3 regions of the Solidesulfovibrio fructosivorans JJ] genome follow, and region 1 is predicted to be linked to each of the others. Evidence: riboswitches for the same ligand, from Rfam matches in the RefSeq annotation. Region 1 holds a riboswitch; each other region holds the start of a gene.
What was found. Region 1 has a riboswitch for cobalamin ahead of metE (5-methyltetrahydropteroyltriglutamate--homocysteine S-methyltransferase). Riboswitches for the same ligand answer to the same signal wherever they lie in the genome.

Region 1 (5,051 bases):
CACCTGGCACCCAGCCCTGCTCACCCCGACGGACATGACCGCCCTGGCCGACGAACTGGACCGGCAGGAAGTCCCCACCTGGGTCATCCAGCCCTTCCAGCCCAAAGGCTGCGCCGACGAAAACCTCAGCGCCGCCGGACCGGCCGTCTTCCCGGACGAGCTCCTGGAAACGCTGCGCCAGACAGCCCCCGGCCTCTCCATCACCGTGCGGTGATTGGGGAGGGGAGGGGAAGAGTCGGGGGAGGGAACCCTTTTTTGAAAAAAAGGGTTCCCTCCCCCGGACCCCCACCCTCCCCAAAAACTTTCAAAGGGGGGCAAGGGGACGTATCCCCCTCACCCCGTTAAAAGTTTTTGAAGGGGGTCCAGGGGGAAACTTTTTTCAAAAAGTTTCCCCCTGGCCGCCGGAGGCTCTTTACCTCTTCAACAACACCGCGCGGACGCGGCGGGCTGCTTCCACCATATTGGCCAGGGCGGCCGAGACTTCCGGCCAGGCCCGGGTCTTGAGCCCGCAATCAGGGTTGGCCCACAGCCGTTCGGGCGGGATGACCTCGGCCGCGCGTTTGAGCAGCGCTTCCATCTCCTCGACCGACGGCACACGCGGGCTGTGGATGTCGTAGAGCCCGGGACCGATCTCGTTGGGATATTGGAAGTCCGCGAAGGCGGTCAGAAGCTCCATGCGGCTGCGGCTGGCCTCGATGCTGATGACGTCGGCGTCCATGGCGGCGATGGACGGCACGATGTCGTTGAATTCCGCGTAGCACATGTGGGTGTGGATCTGCGTTTCCGGTTTGGCCACGGCGGCGGTCAGCCGGAAATCGTCCACGGCCAGGGCCAGGGCCATCTCCCAGTCCTTGCGCCGCAGCGGCAGCCCCTCGCGCAGGGCCGGCTCGTCGATCTGGATCACGCGCAACCCGGCCCGCTCCAGATCCGCCACCTCGTCGCGCATGGCCAGGGCGATCTGCCGGCGCGTGGTCTCGCGGGGCTGGTCGTCGCGCACGAAGCTCCAGCACAGGATGGTCGCCGGGCCGGTGAGCATGCCCTTCATGGGCTTCTTGGTGAGGGACGCGGCATAGGTCGACCAGTCCACGGTCATGGGGCCGGGGCGCGACACGTCGCCGTAGATGACCGGCGGCTTGACGCAACGCGCGCCGTAGCTTTGCACCCAGCCGTTTTTCGTGAAGCAGAAGCCGGCGAGCCGCTCGCCGAAATACTCCACCATGTCGTTTCGTTCGGGTTCGCCGTGCACCAGCACGTCGAGGCCGAGCGCCTCCTGCCGGGCCACCACGTCGGCGATGGTCTCCTTGAGGAATGTTTCGTAGGCGGCGGCGTCCATCTCGCCGGTTTTGGCGCGCCGCCGGGCCTGCCGGATCTCCGGCGTCTGGGGGAAGGAGCCGATGGTGGTGGTGGGGACGGGCGGCAGGGAAAGGGCGGCCGCCTGCAATCCGGCGCGTTCCTTGTACGGAGCCGGCCGGTGGAACATGTCCACGGTGATGGCCTCCACCCGATGGCGCACGGCCGCGTCGGTCGCGACCCCGCTTTCCCGCCGGCTTTCCCAGGCGGCCCGGTTGGCGGCCAGGGCGGCGGCCACCTCCGAACGCTCAGGCCCGCCGGGCGCGGCGGCATCGGCCAGCAGGCGCACCTCGCGGCATTTCTGCACGGCAAAGGCCATCCAACTGCGAATGGTCGGGTCGAGGGCGCTTTCCGCCTCGAGGTCCACCGGGCAATGCAGCAGCGAACACGACGGCGCGAGCATGAGGCGCTTCGCCCCGACGTGGTCCGCCGCGAGCTCGATGCGCGCCAGGGCGGCGGCCGCGTCCACGCGCCAGATGTTGCGCCCGTCCACGAGCCCCAGCGACAAGGCGGTCTCCGGGGACAGCGCCTTGGCGACCAAGGCGATCTGGGTCGGGTCGCGCACGCAGTCGATATGGAGCGCGCCGAGGGGCAGCCCTTCCACCCAGGACAGGTTGTGGGCGATGCCGCCGAAGTAGGTGGCGAGCATCACCTTCGCCGGACCGGCGGCCCTGGCCAGATCGCCGTACGCCTCCTTAAACGGCCCGGCCAGGGCTTCGGGCGGGTCCTGGGCCAGGATGGGCTCGTCGAGTTCGATCCAGGGGCACAGCGCGCCCAGGCGGCCGAGGATGTCCCGGTAGGCCTCAAGCAGGTCCGGGAGCAGCGAAAAGCGGTCGAAGCCGGGAGAAACGCTCTTGCCGAGCATGAGAAAGGTGAAAGGCCCGGGCAGCACGGCCTTGGCCGCGAACCCGGCCTGGGCGGCCTGGCGCGCCTCGTCGAAGATTTTCGACCCGACCACGGCAAGACGCTGCCCCGGCGTGAACTCCGGCACGATGTAGTGGTAGTTGGTGTCGAACCACTTGGTCATCTCCATGGCCGCCACGTCGCGCGTTCCGTCCTGGACGCCCCGGGCCATGGCGAAAAAGGTGTCGAGGGACGCCTCCCCGCCGGCATGGCCGAAGCGCTCCGGCACCGCACCCAGCAGGCAGGCCATGTCGAGCATGTGGTCGTAGAGGGAAAAATCGCCGACCGGCACGAGGTCGATGCCGGCCTCGCGCGCAAGCGTCCAATGCGAAAGCCGCAAGGCGGCGGTCCGTTCCCCGAGGGCGGCGGCGTCGATCCCGCCGGCCCAGTACGCTTCAAGGGCGGCCTTGAGTTCCCGACCCCGCCCCATGCGCGGAAATCCCAGCAAATGCGTCACCATGCAACGTGCTCCTTGTTGGCCCGGGTGGTCCACGGGCGGTTGGCGTCGGCCGGCATGACCAAAAAACGGCACGCAACAAAAAAACCCGTCCCCAACATGCGGGGAACGGGCCACGGGTGACGATCCGGGAACGCGAACGCGTCCGGCGCAACGGTCACTCCGGCCCATGTCGCGAGGCCTGGATACCGACCGATTCGAGGCGTCTTCTGGCTTACGGGGCGGTCCCCAAAGGGACCATCAGCATCCGGAGGCTTCCTTCCCAGGCCGGCTTTCGCCCGACCCAGTGGAGAACCGCCGCCAAACCCCGATCACAGCAGCGCGTCTGCGACGGATTCGCACCGTCTTCCGTTTCTCGAAAGGTCCTTTACCACAAATCGGCCCGTCAATGGCCCAATTCCAGTCCCCTGTCAATGAGGAGGAGGGGAAGAAACGGAGATGCGAGAGGGGGACCCTTTTTGAAAAAAGTGTCCCCCTCTCGCGCTCTCCCCTCCCAAAAACTTTCAAAAAGGAGAACAGGTTCACGCAAGACGGGGCGGTATTTCTTGTATCAACGCGGTTGCGATCGCGACAGGGCGTCCCGCAGAAAGCGCCGCAGCACATTTTCCGCCTGGTTGTAGGAAACCTTGATCTCCGGGTGGAACTGCGTTCCGTACAGACGTCCGTCCCGGCCGCGCACGGCCTGGATGTACGTGGACTCGGCCACCACTTCGAACCCCGGCGGCAGGTCGTACACGGCCCAGCCGTGCACTTCCGGCGCGGTGAAGGGCTGGGGCAGGCCCTTGAACAGTGGATCGTCGACGAGGGTGCGGATCTCCGCGTACCGGTCCGGCTTTTCCATGGCGGAAATGTCGGAATGCCCCATGGAGCGCACACGGGTGTAGCCCGAGGCGAAGGAAAGCATCTGGTGCCCGGCGCAAATGCCGAGGATGGGAACCGGCGCGGCGCGAATGATCTCGAATTCGCCGTTGTATTCGAACATGGGCAGGTCGTTGTAGTCGGCGTTGTTGCCGCTGAGCAAAATGGCCACCGGCTTTTTCGCAAGCGCCTCGTACAGGGCCATGCTCGCTTCGTAATACGGCACGGTCACGGTCGCCAGTTCCGGGACCATCTCATGGACGCGCGCGGCCAGCTCCGTAAACGTCGCGCCGTTGTGCTGGTTGCCGATGACGAGGACATACGGCCCGGACGGCGGGCTCGGCACGGGAGGATGCCCCGGAGAATACAGCAGCAGCTCGTTTATGCCCGGGGCATAGCCGGTCCAGTCGCTGATCTCCAGCCGCCAGAAACGGGCCGAAACCCCGTCGACATCGAGAATGAAGCGGTAGGTATCGCCGTCGGTGACCTTGACGACCTCCTTCCAGGCAACGCCGTCGGGGCTCGCCAGCCAGCGGAAGGCCACCGGCCAGCCGTCCCGGCTGCCGGAATCGGCCAGCATCCAGATGCGGCTTATGGTCCGCCTCCGCCCCAGATCCAGCTCCACCCAGGCCCTGTCCGGACCCGGAGGCGCGGCCCGCCACTGGGTGGAAAGGCCCTGGTCGGTATAGTCGATGAGATTTTTCGGGTCCGAGCCGCTCGAAACCTTCACGCTCACGGGCACGGCCCGGGTCAGGTCCATGAAGGCCTTGTCGCTCGCCGTATCCACCGAAAACCGGCTGACCGCCCAGGGCCCGTGCGCGCCCTTCTCGTCCGTGGCCCGCACGCGCCAGTACCAGCGGGTCCCATCCGCCAGGGGCTTTTGCTCGGAAATGGCCAGGGCGCTGACGCCTTCGGGGTTTTCCGGCAGCGTGTAGTCGAGGCGGCCGACCGCGAACGCCTTGTCGCGGGCGAGCTGGATTTCGTAGACGCGTTTCCCCTGGCCGCCCGTGGCGTTTTTAAAGGACAAAACAGGCGCCACGCGGGTGACGACGACATCGAAATTGGGGTTCGTGGTGAGCCGCGGCGCGCTGATCGGACACTGTGCCAGGGCCACGGCGCAGGACAGGCCGACGATCCATACGGTGAGGACGAGCGGAGGCAACATCCGGCTTTTCATGCGGGCACTCCTTGGGCCGGCAAAGCATCCGGCCGTGGCGGCGCATCGCAAGACGACCGAGCGCGCCACGCGTTAAAAGGTATAGATGATGCCAAGCGCCGCCTGCCAGGCGTCGCCGGCCTGATGCACCATACGATGTCCCCAGATGCTCGAGTGGAACCCTTCGGGATGGGCCCAGCCGGTTTCGCCGATCAGGTTCAGGGCGTCGGTCAGGGCGTACACGTGCTCCCAGGCGATGGAATAGAGCCGCTCCCCCTCGGCGAGATCCCGCCCCATGGTCACGTAACTGCCGGGGCCGCCCGTCAG
Region 2 (5,051 bases), on a different contig from region 1:
CCCGCGAGCATCTGGACATCTGCACCCTGCTCGGCGTTTCGGCCGGGGTGGTGGCCCTGACCAAAGCGGACATGGTGGACGCGGACTGGCTGGAGATGGTCACGGACGACGTGCGCGCGGCGCTTGCCGGCTCGTTCCTGGCCGACGCCCCCATTTTTCCCGTCTCGTCCCACACCGGGGCCGGCCTGCCCGAGTTGCGCGGGGCCCTGGCCGAGCTGGCCGCCAATTTCGCGCCGAAGCGGCGTTCCGATCTGGCCCGGCTCCCCATCGACCGCGTTTTCACCCTCAAGGGCCACGGCACCGTGGTCACGGGCACGCTCATTGCCGGCACGTTCGCGGTCGGCGACGAGGTGCGGCTTTTCCCCTCGGACAAGCGCAGCAAAATCCGCAGCCTGCAATCCCACGGCGAACCCGTGGAAGTCTCGCCGGCCGGACGGCGCACGGCCGTCAACCTGGCCGGGCTCGAGGTGGAGGACGTGGAGCGCGGCGAGGTGCTGGCCCGGCCGGGCACGCTTTTCCCTGAGAACGCCTGGGAGGTGGAGCTTTCCTGCCTGGCCTCGGCCCCGCGCGGCATCAAGCACCGCACCGAAGTGCATTTCCACCACGGCACGCGGGAAGTCCTGGCCCGGGTGCATCTGCTCGACCGCGACAAGCTGGAGCCCGGCGAGACGGCCGTGTGCCAGATCCGCTTTCCCGAGCCCCTGGCCGGGGTCTACGGCGACCGGGTGGTCATCCGCTCGGGCGCGCCGCTTCGCACCATGGCCGGCGGACGCATCCTTTCGCCCCTTGCCCGCAAGGTCAAACGCTTCGACGCCGACGCGGCCGCCACCTTTGCCGCCCTGGCCACGGCCGAGGGACCGGAACTCGTCGCCCTGCGACTGGCCCGGGCCGGCACCGAGGGACTGGGCTTCGCCCGGCTGATGACGCTCACCAACCTCGAATCCAAGGCCCTGGACAAGGCGCTTTCCGGGCTGTGCGACAAGGGCGCGGCAGCGCTTGTCGACCGCGAAGGCAAGGAAGGACGCCATTTCGTCCACGGCGACGTCGTCGCCGCCCTGACGCGATCGCTTGCCGATTTCGTGGCCGCCTACCACAAGCGCGAACCGCTGAAACTCGGCATTTCGCGCAGTGAGCTGGCCTCCACCTGGGGCAAGGCGCTTGCTCCCAAGCTTTTCCATTTCGTGGTCGAGCGGCAGCTTCGTGCCGGCAAGCTCGCCACCGAGCAGGACGTGCTGCGCCTGCCCGACCACAAGGTCTCGCTCGCCTCGGACCAGGCCAAGCTGCGCGAAACGCTCCTGGCCGCCTACCGCGCCGGCGGCCTCACTCCGCCCAACGTCAAGGATATCCTGGAGCCCCTGGACCTCACCTTCAAAGAGGCCCAGCCCGTCTACAAGGTGCTCTTAGACGAAGGGCTCCTCGTCAAGGCCCAGGAGAACATGTATTTCTGCGCCGAGGCCATAACGGGGCTCATTGAGAAGGTGCGCGCCTACTACGCCGCCGGGGCCACGGACATGGGGCCGGCGGAATTTCGGCAACTGACGGGCCTGTCCCGCAAGTTCCTCATCGCCCTGCTCGAATACCTGGACAAGGAAAAGGTGACCGTGCGCGTCGGCGACAAGCGCCAGTTGCGCGGGAAATAAGGAAAAGGGAAAGAGGAGGGGGAGTGCCTCCGGCGGCTAGGGGGAAACTTTTTGAAAAAAGTTTCTCCCTGGACCCCCTTCAAAAACTTTCAAAGGGGATATGGGGGGTACCGGAGGCATCGCGGAAGAGGGGAAACGCTCTTGCCGCGCGGAGAAGGGAAATAACTCCGGAAAAGGCGCGGATGGCCAGGGTATCGCTGGGAAGGTTTTTGGGAAAAACGGCAAAACGGCGGGAAGCCGCAGCCGCCCGCCGTGAAAAATCTGGCTGACCAGAAGCCGGTGCTACCAGTCCTGGTCCTCGGGCTTGGCTTCCTGCTGCGCCTTGATGACCCGAAGGGCGATGAACACGGAAATAAAGCCGAACAGCACGATGAGACCGGAGAAATCGAATGTCACGGTGAACCTCCCCCGACGGATGTATTTCGTGAAAAAAATCTTTAACCCCAAAGAGAAGTGATGTCCAGATACCCATGCCGGCCGCGTCCGTTCCCGGCCCTTCTGGCCCTGCTCACGGCAATGGCCCTGTGCGCCGCCACGGCAATGGCCGGCGTCATCACCGTCAAGGACAACACCTACAGCCTCGACGGCGGCAGGCCCGTCACCGGGGCCTGGGAAGTGGCCGAAAAAATCGCCGTCGGCAAGGACGTGGCCATCGTGGTCATGGAGGACAAGGCCAACCCGACCACCATCCAGATCCTGCTCCAGCTCCTGGAGAGCCTCCACGTGCCCACGCTGCTCACCAAGCGGGCCGACTTCAAGCCGCTGGTCGACCGGGGCGTGCTCAAGCCGACCCGCACCCCGACGTATCCTTGACAGCCGCACCCGCCCCCGGTACTGCGCGGAAACGATCGGGTGCCCACATGGGCTCAATAGGGAATCCCGTTTAATTCGGGAGCGGTCCCGCCGCCGTATGTCCCCACAGTCGGCTTCCTCGCGCGCCACTGGGAAGAACTTCCCGGGAAGGCCGGAGCCGATGGGACGAGCCGGAAGACCTGCCCGGTCGATCACAGGCCAACCCGTCGGCAACGAGGGCTTTTGCCGGCCGGGCGTAAGGACCGGGACGTCGACCCGTAGCGCGGGGACTTCCCGCCGTCCTTTTTTATCAAGAGCCCTCCATGCCCGTGGAGGTTTTCCCCATGCTCCGTTTTTCGCGAGCGCTTTTCGCATTGTGGCTGTGCCTGGCCATGGCCGCTCCGGCCCTGGCCGGCCATGAGGCCAAGAAGCAACCCCAAAAGGCCATTGTCGTGGCCGCCTTCGGCACTTCCGTGCCCGAGGCCGCGCCGGCCATCCAGAAAATGGTCGAGCGCGTCAAGGCCGCCTATCCCGGCGTGCCGGTGTCCCTTTGCTACACCGCCTCCATGATCCGCCACAAGCTGGCCAAGCAAGGCAAGGCCGTGCCGCCCTCCCCGGCCGAAGCCCTGGCCGTGCTGCCCGACAAGGGCGTCACCGACGTGGCCCTTTTCTCCCTGCAAACCATTCCCGGCCACGAATACGACGATCTCGTGCGTCTGGCCGAGGCCTTCTCCGGCCTGCCCAAGGGGCTGACCCACGTGTCCGTCAGCGCCCCGCTGCTTTACGCCAAGGAGGATTTCCCGCGCGTGGCCAAGGCGCTCCTCGCTTCGGCCCCCAAGGACCGCAAGCCCGGCGAGGCGCTCGTCTTCGTCGGCCACGGCACCGACCACCCGGCCAACATGGCCTACCCGGCCCTGCAATACACCCTGTGGCAGCTCGACCCCAATGCCTTCGTGACCACGGTCGAAGGCACGCCGAGCTTCGAGGACCTTATCGCGGAGCTCAAAAAGCGCGGCATCAAAAAGGCCTGGCTCATGCCCATGTTCGCCGTGGCCGGGGACCATGCCCACAACGACATGGCCGGCAAGGAAAAGGACTCCCTGGCCTCGCAGCTCGCCGCCGCCGGCATCGCCGCGACGCCCCAGATGCAGGGCAACGGCGATCGTGACGCCGTGGCCGCCATCTGGATGGACCACCTGAAAAAGACCGTGGACGCCCTGCCCGGAAAATAATGCCCCGAAACCGCTTACAAGGCGCGGGACCGCGTGCCCTGCTCCCGGCTCTGGCCGGGCTGGCCGCCCTGGCGACGGCCTGCCTGGCCGGGGCCTATCCGGCCGGTCCGGGCCAGGTGGCCGCTGTCCTCGGCCGGGCCATGGGACTGCCCGTGACCGCGCCGGCCGATCCGGCGCTCACGGCCGTGGTGCTCGACCTGCGCTTATGGCGGGGCGTGCTGGCCTACGGCGTGGGCGCGGCCCTGGCCGTGGCCGGTGGGGTGTTCCAGGGAGTGCTGCGAAATCCCCTGGCCGATCCCTTCACCCTTGGCGTCTCTGGCGGCGCGGCCTTCGGCGCGGCCCTGTCCCTGACGCTCGGGCTTGCCGCCGCCTCGGGAAGCGTCATCGCCACCCCGCTTTGCGCCCTGGCCGGAGGAGGCGCGGCCCTGGCCTTCGTGCTGGCCCTGGCCCGGGCCTGCGGCGGGTTGCGCCGGGAGACGGTGGTTTTGGCCGGCATCATCGCCGCCACCTTTCTTTCGGCCCTGCTCTCGCTCACCAAGGCGCTCAACGAGGAATCCGTGGCCGGCATCGTCTTTTGGATCATGGGCGGCTTCCAGGGACGGGGCAAAGCCGAGCTGGCGCTTTTCCTGCCCTGTTTTCTGGCTGGCGCGCTCCTCATTCGCCTCTATATCCGCGAGTGCGACATCCTGCTTCTGGGCGAAACCCAGGCGCGGCAATTGGGCGTCGCCGCCGGGCGGGCGCGGCTGGCACTGCTCACCGGAGCGAGTCTTCTCACTGCCGGGGCCGTGGCCGTTTCCGGGGTCATCGGCTTTGTCGGGCTCATCGCCCCCCATGCCTGCCGGCGGCTCTTTTCCGCCGAGCACGGCACGCTGCTGCCGCAAAGCGCGCTGTGCGGCGGGGCGCTGCTGGTTTTCGCCGACGTGCTGGCCCGCACCATCCTGCCCGGCGGCGCGGAGCTGCCCGTGGGCGTGGTGACGGCGCTGCTCGGCGGCCCGTTTTTCTGTTTCCTGCTCGTCACGGGCCGCGAAGGCGGCCGGGCGTGATCCGTATCGAGGGACTTCGGGCCGGGTACGGCGGCCGCGACGTGCTGGCCGGCATCGACCTGCGCATCGCCCCGGGGGATATGGTGGGGCTTTTAGGCCCCAACGGCGCGGGCAAGACCACGCTGCTTCTGGCCGCGACCGGCGTACTGCCCCCGAGCGCCGGACGCGTTTCCCTGGCCGGGCGCGACATTGCGAGCCTCTCCGCCCGGGAACGGGCAAAACTCGTGGCCGTGGTACCCCAGCGGGCCGAAAGCGCGGGAGGACTCACCGTGCGAACGGTGGTGCGCATGGGCCGCTATCCCTACCTGCCCTTTCTCGGCGGCTACGGCGAAGGCGATGCCGCC
Region 3 (5,051 bases), on a different contig from region 1:
GGTGTATTTGCGCTGGAGTTCCTCCTGGCGCGAGAGCGCCTCGAAGGGGTCGCCGGTGAAGCCGACCGGCAGCTGGGACGAGTTGGTGTAGTAGGGCTTTTCCGTCGTGCCGGCCTGGATGATGCCGGGGAAGCGTTTGCGGTCCTCCTTGGCGAACCGGTAGGTGGTGCCTTCGGCCGGGGTGGCTTCCAGGTTGTAGAGATGGCCGGTCTGCTCCTGGAACTCGGTCATGCGCGCGCGCACGTGGTCGAGCAGGCGCACGGCCAGGGCGTGGCCGGCCGGGGTGGTGATGTTTTCGGCATCGGACGTGAAGTTGCGGATCATTTCATTGATGCCGTTGACGCCGATGGTGGAGAAGTGGTTGCGCAGCGACCCCAGGTAGCGCTTGGTGTAGGGGAAAAGCCCGGCGTCCATGCGCCGCGAGATTTCCTTGCGCTTGATCTCGAGGCTGGCCCGGGCGATGTCGAGCAGGGCGTCGAGGCGCGCGAGAAGTCCCGCTTCGTCGCCGCGATGGCGGTAGCCGAGCCGGGCGCAGTTGATGGTGACCACGCCCACGGAGCCGGTTTGCTCGGCGCTGCCGAAAAGGCCGTTGCCGCGTTTGAGAAGCTCGCGCAGGTCGAGCTGGAGCCGGCAGCACATGGAGCGCACCATGTTGGGCTCGAGGTCGGAATTCACGAAATTCTGGAAGTAGGGCAGGCCGTACTTGGCCGTCATCTCGAAGAGAATGTCGACGTTGGGCGACTCCCAGGGAAAATCCTTGGTGATGTTGTAGGTGGGGATGGGGAAGGTGAAGACCCGTCCCTTGGCGTCGCCGGCGGTCATGACGTCGATGTAGGCCCTGTTGATCATATCCATTTCGGCTTGGAGCTCGCCGTAGGTGAAGTCCAGCTCCTCGCCGCCGATGCGCGGATGCTGGCCGGCCAGGTCGTCCGGGCAGGTCCAGTCGAAGGTCAGGTTGGTGAAGGGGGTCTGGGTGCCCCAGCGCGACGGCACGTTCAGGTTGTAGATGAGCTCCTGGATGGACTGGCGCACCTCGGCGTAGTCGAGCTTGTCCTTGCGCACGAACGGGGCCATGTAGGTGTCGAAGGAGGAAAAGGCCTGGGCTCCGGCCCATTCGTTTTGCAGCGTGCCGAGAAAATTGACGATCTGTCCGACGGCGCTGGAAAGGTGGCGCGGCGGGTCGGCCTCCACCTTGTCCGGCACGCCGTTTAAGCCTTCCTCCAGCAGCGTGCGCAGCGACCAGCCGGCGCAGTAGCCGGCCAGCATGTCCAGGTCGTGGATGTGGAGGTCGCCTTCGCGGTGGGCGGCGCCCACTTCCGGCGGATAGACGTGGCTGAGCCAATAATTGGCCACCACCTTGCCCGAGACGTTCAAAATCAGCCCGCCGAGCGAATAGCCCTGGTTGGCGTTGGCGGCCACGCGCCAGTCATGGCGGTCGAGGTACTCGTTGATGGAGGCGGCCACGTCCACCACGGTCTTTTTGTCGTGGCGGAGCTTGGCCCGTTGTTCGCGGTAGACCGAATAGGCGCGCATGGTGCGGAAGTGGTTGGCGGAGATCAGCGCCTGTTCCACCACGTCCTGAATGCGCTCGATATCCGGAATCTGGCCGGCGAAGCGGTGGGAGAGCACCTTGACGGCCTGGGCCGTGAGCAACCGGGCTTCGGATTCGTCGAAGTCGCCGGTGGCCGCGCCGGCCCGGCGGATGGCGGAAAAGATTTTATCCGCGTCGAAGGGCACGACCTTGCCGTCGCGCTTTTTGATGCGCGCGGGCACGGCCACGGCGACGCGCGCCGATGCGGGCTGCTCGGCGGATTGCTCCAAGGTGTCGAAAGCAAGATCGGAACTGGTCATCGGTTCCAGCATGGCATTCCCTGCGACATCGCGTTCCCCCTATGCGACATCGAGACGGAACCGAGGAGAGACGCGCGGCCGCAAGCGCCACCCCATGCGCTGCGAGGCCGGTCCCCTCCCTCGAGGCTCCCTGGCGGTTCGTCCGCGAACAGGCTTCGCGGGCGGGCGCTGGCAGGTCTTCGGACTTGCGAACATGGCGGCCGGCAGGCCGGGTGCCTACTGTCCGCCGCTTCCCAGGCCGGGGGGCCCAGTGCTTCGTGGCGGAGGTCGTTTTCGCTTACCGCTGCGGGGCAGTCCCGGACTTGCACCGGGTTCTCTTTTGCAGCCCGTCCCGGGGGGACGGGCACCAGCGCTGCCATGGTATAGGGGGGGGCGGCCGGGAGAGTCAACCGGCCCCGAGGGACGCGAACGTCCGCTATCGGGCCCCGGCCGTGCCCTCCCGGCGCTTCAGGGCGATTTGAAAAAAAAATCCGTCGTCGGCGCGGCGTCACTCAGTGATCGTGGGTGTGGGGCTCGTGCTCGTGGTCCGGGTGGACATGGTCGTGAGGGCCGTGCTCGCCGGTATGCTGGTGTTCGTGCACGCCTTCCCCCGCGCCGTGCTCGTGGGGATGCTTGTGCTCGTGGGCATGCTCATGGCTGTGGACATGGACATGCTTGTGGGTGTGCTTGCCGATGCCGGGATGCTCGTGTTCGTGCTCGTGTTCGTGACTATGCTCATGGGTATGGTCATGGTGGTGTTCGTGGTCGCCTTGCATGATGGCTGCCTCCTTTTGTTATTTCATGAACCATTTCGCCGTCCCCGCCTAGACGGCATGTTTTTTTCCTCCCTCGCACAAGGCGCGCCCGTTCTCCGGGCCATGCGTTTCTCCCGGATATGAAACGAGGATGCGTACGCTTTTCAACTATCCATATTCGCCGGGGAAGCAACGGATGGGCCGTAATTTCCCGATTGCGGCGACGCGGTGCGCGAGTGGCGCGGCATGGGCCGCCTGTCGCAAGGAGGGGACGGCAACGAGGCGCTGTCAGGATGCGGGGACATCCCCCCGGGCCCGCCGGATGAGTTCGAGGGCCACGGCGTGGCGGTTGAAGGGCGGGATGAGGTAGATGCCGGCGAAATGCGGCAGGGCGTAGGCCATCAGCTCCCAGGCGATTTCCAACCCTTCCCGGGCCTCGCCGTCCCCGGCGGCGCGCAGGCGGTCGCGCACGTCCTCGGGAATGGAAATGCCCGGAAATTCGTTGTGCAGGAATTCCGCGTTGCGCAGGCTGGCCAGGGGCATGATGCCGAGAAAGATGGGGCAGGGGAAATCGCGCGTCTCTTCCAGGATCGCATCGACCTTCTCGCGCGAATACACGGGCTGGGTCAGGAAATAGGCGGCTCCGAGCTCCGCCTTGCGCCGCATGCGGCGCACCTGCATGGCCATGTTGCGGGTATTGGGATTGAACGCCGCGCCGATGCGGAAATTGGTCCGCAGCCGCATGTCCCGGCCCTGGGGATCCTGGCCCTTGTTGAAGCAGTCGAGCATGCCGATCAGTTCGTAGGAACGCACGTCGTAGACGCCGGACAAGCGTTCCTCGCCGCCGGAAGACGGCGGGTCGCCGGTGATCGCCAGCACGTTTTCCAACCCGAGGCAGGCCAGCCCCATGATGGTCGACTGCATGCCGATGAGGTTGCGGTCCCGACCCGTCAGATGGACGATGACCTCGACGTCGGTGCGGGCGCGGATCAGGTTGGCCAGGGCGATGTTGGACAGGCGGGGCGAGGCCAGGGGATTTTCCGCGATGGTGATGGCGTCCGCGCCGCCCGAGGCCAGGCTGGCCGCGCCTTCGAGGGTCCCCGACACGTCCAGGTGCTTGGGCGGGTCGAGTTCCACCAGGAACAGGGGACCCTTGCCCACGCGGTCGAGGAAGCACGGCCGGGGCTTGCCGGGCTGCCGGCCTGTCGCCGCCGTGTCCGGTCCCGGCGCGACGGCGGCCTGCCTGGGGGCTGTCCCGGCGCGGTGGGCCAGGGCCTGTCCCAGGGCGCGGATATGCTCCGGGCCCGTGCCGCAACAGCCGCCCAAAAGCCGCGCCCCGTGGTCCGCGCATTGGACGAGCACGCTCGCGAAATATTCCGGGGAGGAGGGGTACACCAGCCGGTCGCCCCGCCGTTCCGGGAAGCCGGCGTTGGGAAACACGGACAGCGGTCCTTCGAGGGGGCCGGCCGCCCGCAGGATGTCCAGCGCCCCTTGGGGGCCGCTGCCGCAGTTGAGCCCGACGATGTCCGCGCCTTCCCGGCGCAGAAGCCGCAGGCACTCGGCCATGGTGTGTCCGCTCAAGGACAGGCCCGTGCCGCCGAAGACGAATTGCGCCGCCACGGGCAGGGAGGTCGCGGACTTGGCCGCGTGCAGGGCGAGGCGCAGCAGCTCGAAATCGAAAAACGTCTCCAGCAACAGCAGGTCCGCGCCGCCTTCCGCCAGGGCCCTGGCCTGCTCGGCATAGAGGGCGGCGATTTCCGCCGGGTCCGGGGCCTCTTCCCGCATGCGCCCGAGGGGCCCCATGGCCCCGGCCACCCAGGCGTCATCCCCGGCGCAGGCCCGGGCCAGGGCCGCGCCCTGGCGGTTGATCTCCAGCACCTTGTCCGCCAGCTCGAACCGTTCCAGCTTCTTGCGGTTGGCCCCGAAGGTGTTGGTCTCGATGACCTCGGCTCCGGCGGCCAGATAGTCCAGGTGGATGGACCGGACCATCTCGGGGGCATCCAGATTGAGGGCGTCGAGGCAGGCCGTCGGGGCGGCGCCCCTGGCCAGCAGTTGCGTGCCCATGGCCCCGTCCGCAAGAACCGGCCGCTTGGCCAACGTCGTGAGAAGGTCGTGTCGCATGGCAGTGATTTCCTGGGATTATGCGTGGAAAAGCGCTGGGGAAAAACGCGGGCGTCCCGCCTGCCGCCTCAACCCTCGCGGCCGTCCCAGCGGTGGAAAAGGGTGTGGGCGATGCCGAGCTGGTCCAGGATCTTGCCCACGGTCTGGTCCACGATGTCCATGATGGTGCGCGGGTCGTGGTAGAACGACGGGGCCGGGGGCAGGATGACGCCGCCCATTTCGGTCACGGCCGTCATGTGGCGCAGATGTCCCAGGTGCAGCGGCGTTTCGCGCGGCACCAGCACCAGCTTGCGCCGTTCCTTGAGGGTCACGTCGGCGGCCCGGGCCAGGAGGTTGTCGCCCAGG

Region 2: another riboswitch for cobalamin. It lies ahead of DESFRDRAFT_RS12425 (sirohydrochlorin cobaltochelatase); the one in region 1 lies ahead of metE (5-methyltetrahydropteroyltriglutamate--homocysteine S-methyltransferase).
Region 3: another riboswitch for cobalamin. It lies ahead of DESFRDRAFT_RS20410 (ribonucleoside triphosphate reductase); the one in region 1 lies ahead of metE (5-methyltetrahydropteroyltriglutamate--homocysteine S-methyltransferase).

The regions. Positions count from the first base shown of each region.
Region 1 covers NZ_AECZ01000012.1:118,970-124,020, reverse strand. Annotated here, with positions in the region: gene DESFRDRAFT_RS10585 (anaerobic ribonucleoside-triphosphate reductase activating protein) at 1-214, shown strand, start outside; gene metE (5-methyltetrahydropteroyltriglutamate--homocysteine S-methyltransferase) at 413-2,713, opposite strand; cobalamin riboswitch at 2,895-3,100, opposite strand; gene DESFRDRAFT_RS10575 (glutamine amidotransferase-related protein) at 3,261-4,745, opposite strand; gene DESFRDRAFT_RS10570 (outer membrane homotrimeric porin) at 4,818-5,051, opposite strand, start outside.
Region 2 covers NZ_AECZ01000016.1:82,845-87,895, forward strand. Annotated here, with positions in the region: gene selB (selenocysteine-specific translation elongation factor) at 1-1,640, shown strand, start outside; gene DESFRDRAFT_RS12420 (hypothetical protein) at 2,097-2,453, shown strand; cobalamin riboswitch at 2,474-2,654, shown strand; gene DESFRDRAFT_RS12425 (sirohydrochlorin cobaltochelatase) at 2,777-3,664, shown strand; gene DESFRDRAFT_RS12430 (FecCD family ABC transporter permease) at 3,664-4,707, shown strand; gene DESFRDRAFT_RS12435 (ABC transporter ATP-binding protein) at 4,704-5,051, shown strand, end outside.
Region 3 covers NZ_AECZ01000066.1:451-5,501, reverse strand. Annotated here, with positions in the region: gene DESFRDRAFT_RS20410 (ribonucleoside triphosphate reductase) at 1-1,863, opposite strand, end outside; cobalamin riboswitch at 2,005-2,217, opposite strand; gene DESFRDRAFT_RS21665 (hypothetical protein) at 2,343-2,606, opposite strand; gene DESFRDRAFT_RS20400 (bifunctional homocysteine S-methyltransferase/methylenetetrahydrofolate reductase) at 2,874-4,706, opposite strand; gene DESFRDRAFT_RS20395 (UbiX family flavin prenyltransferase) at 4,775-5,051, opposite strand, start outside.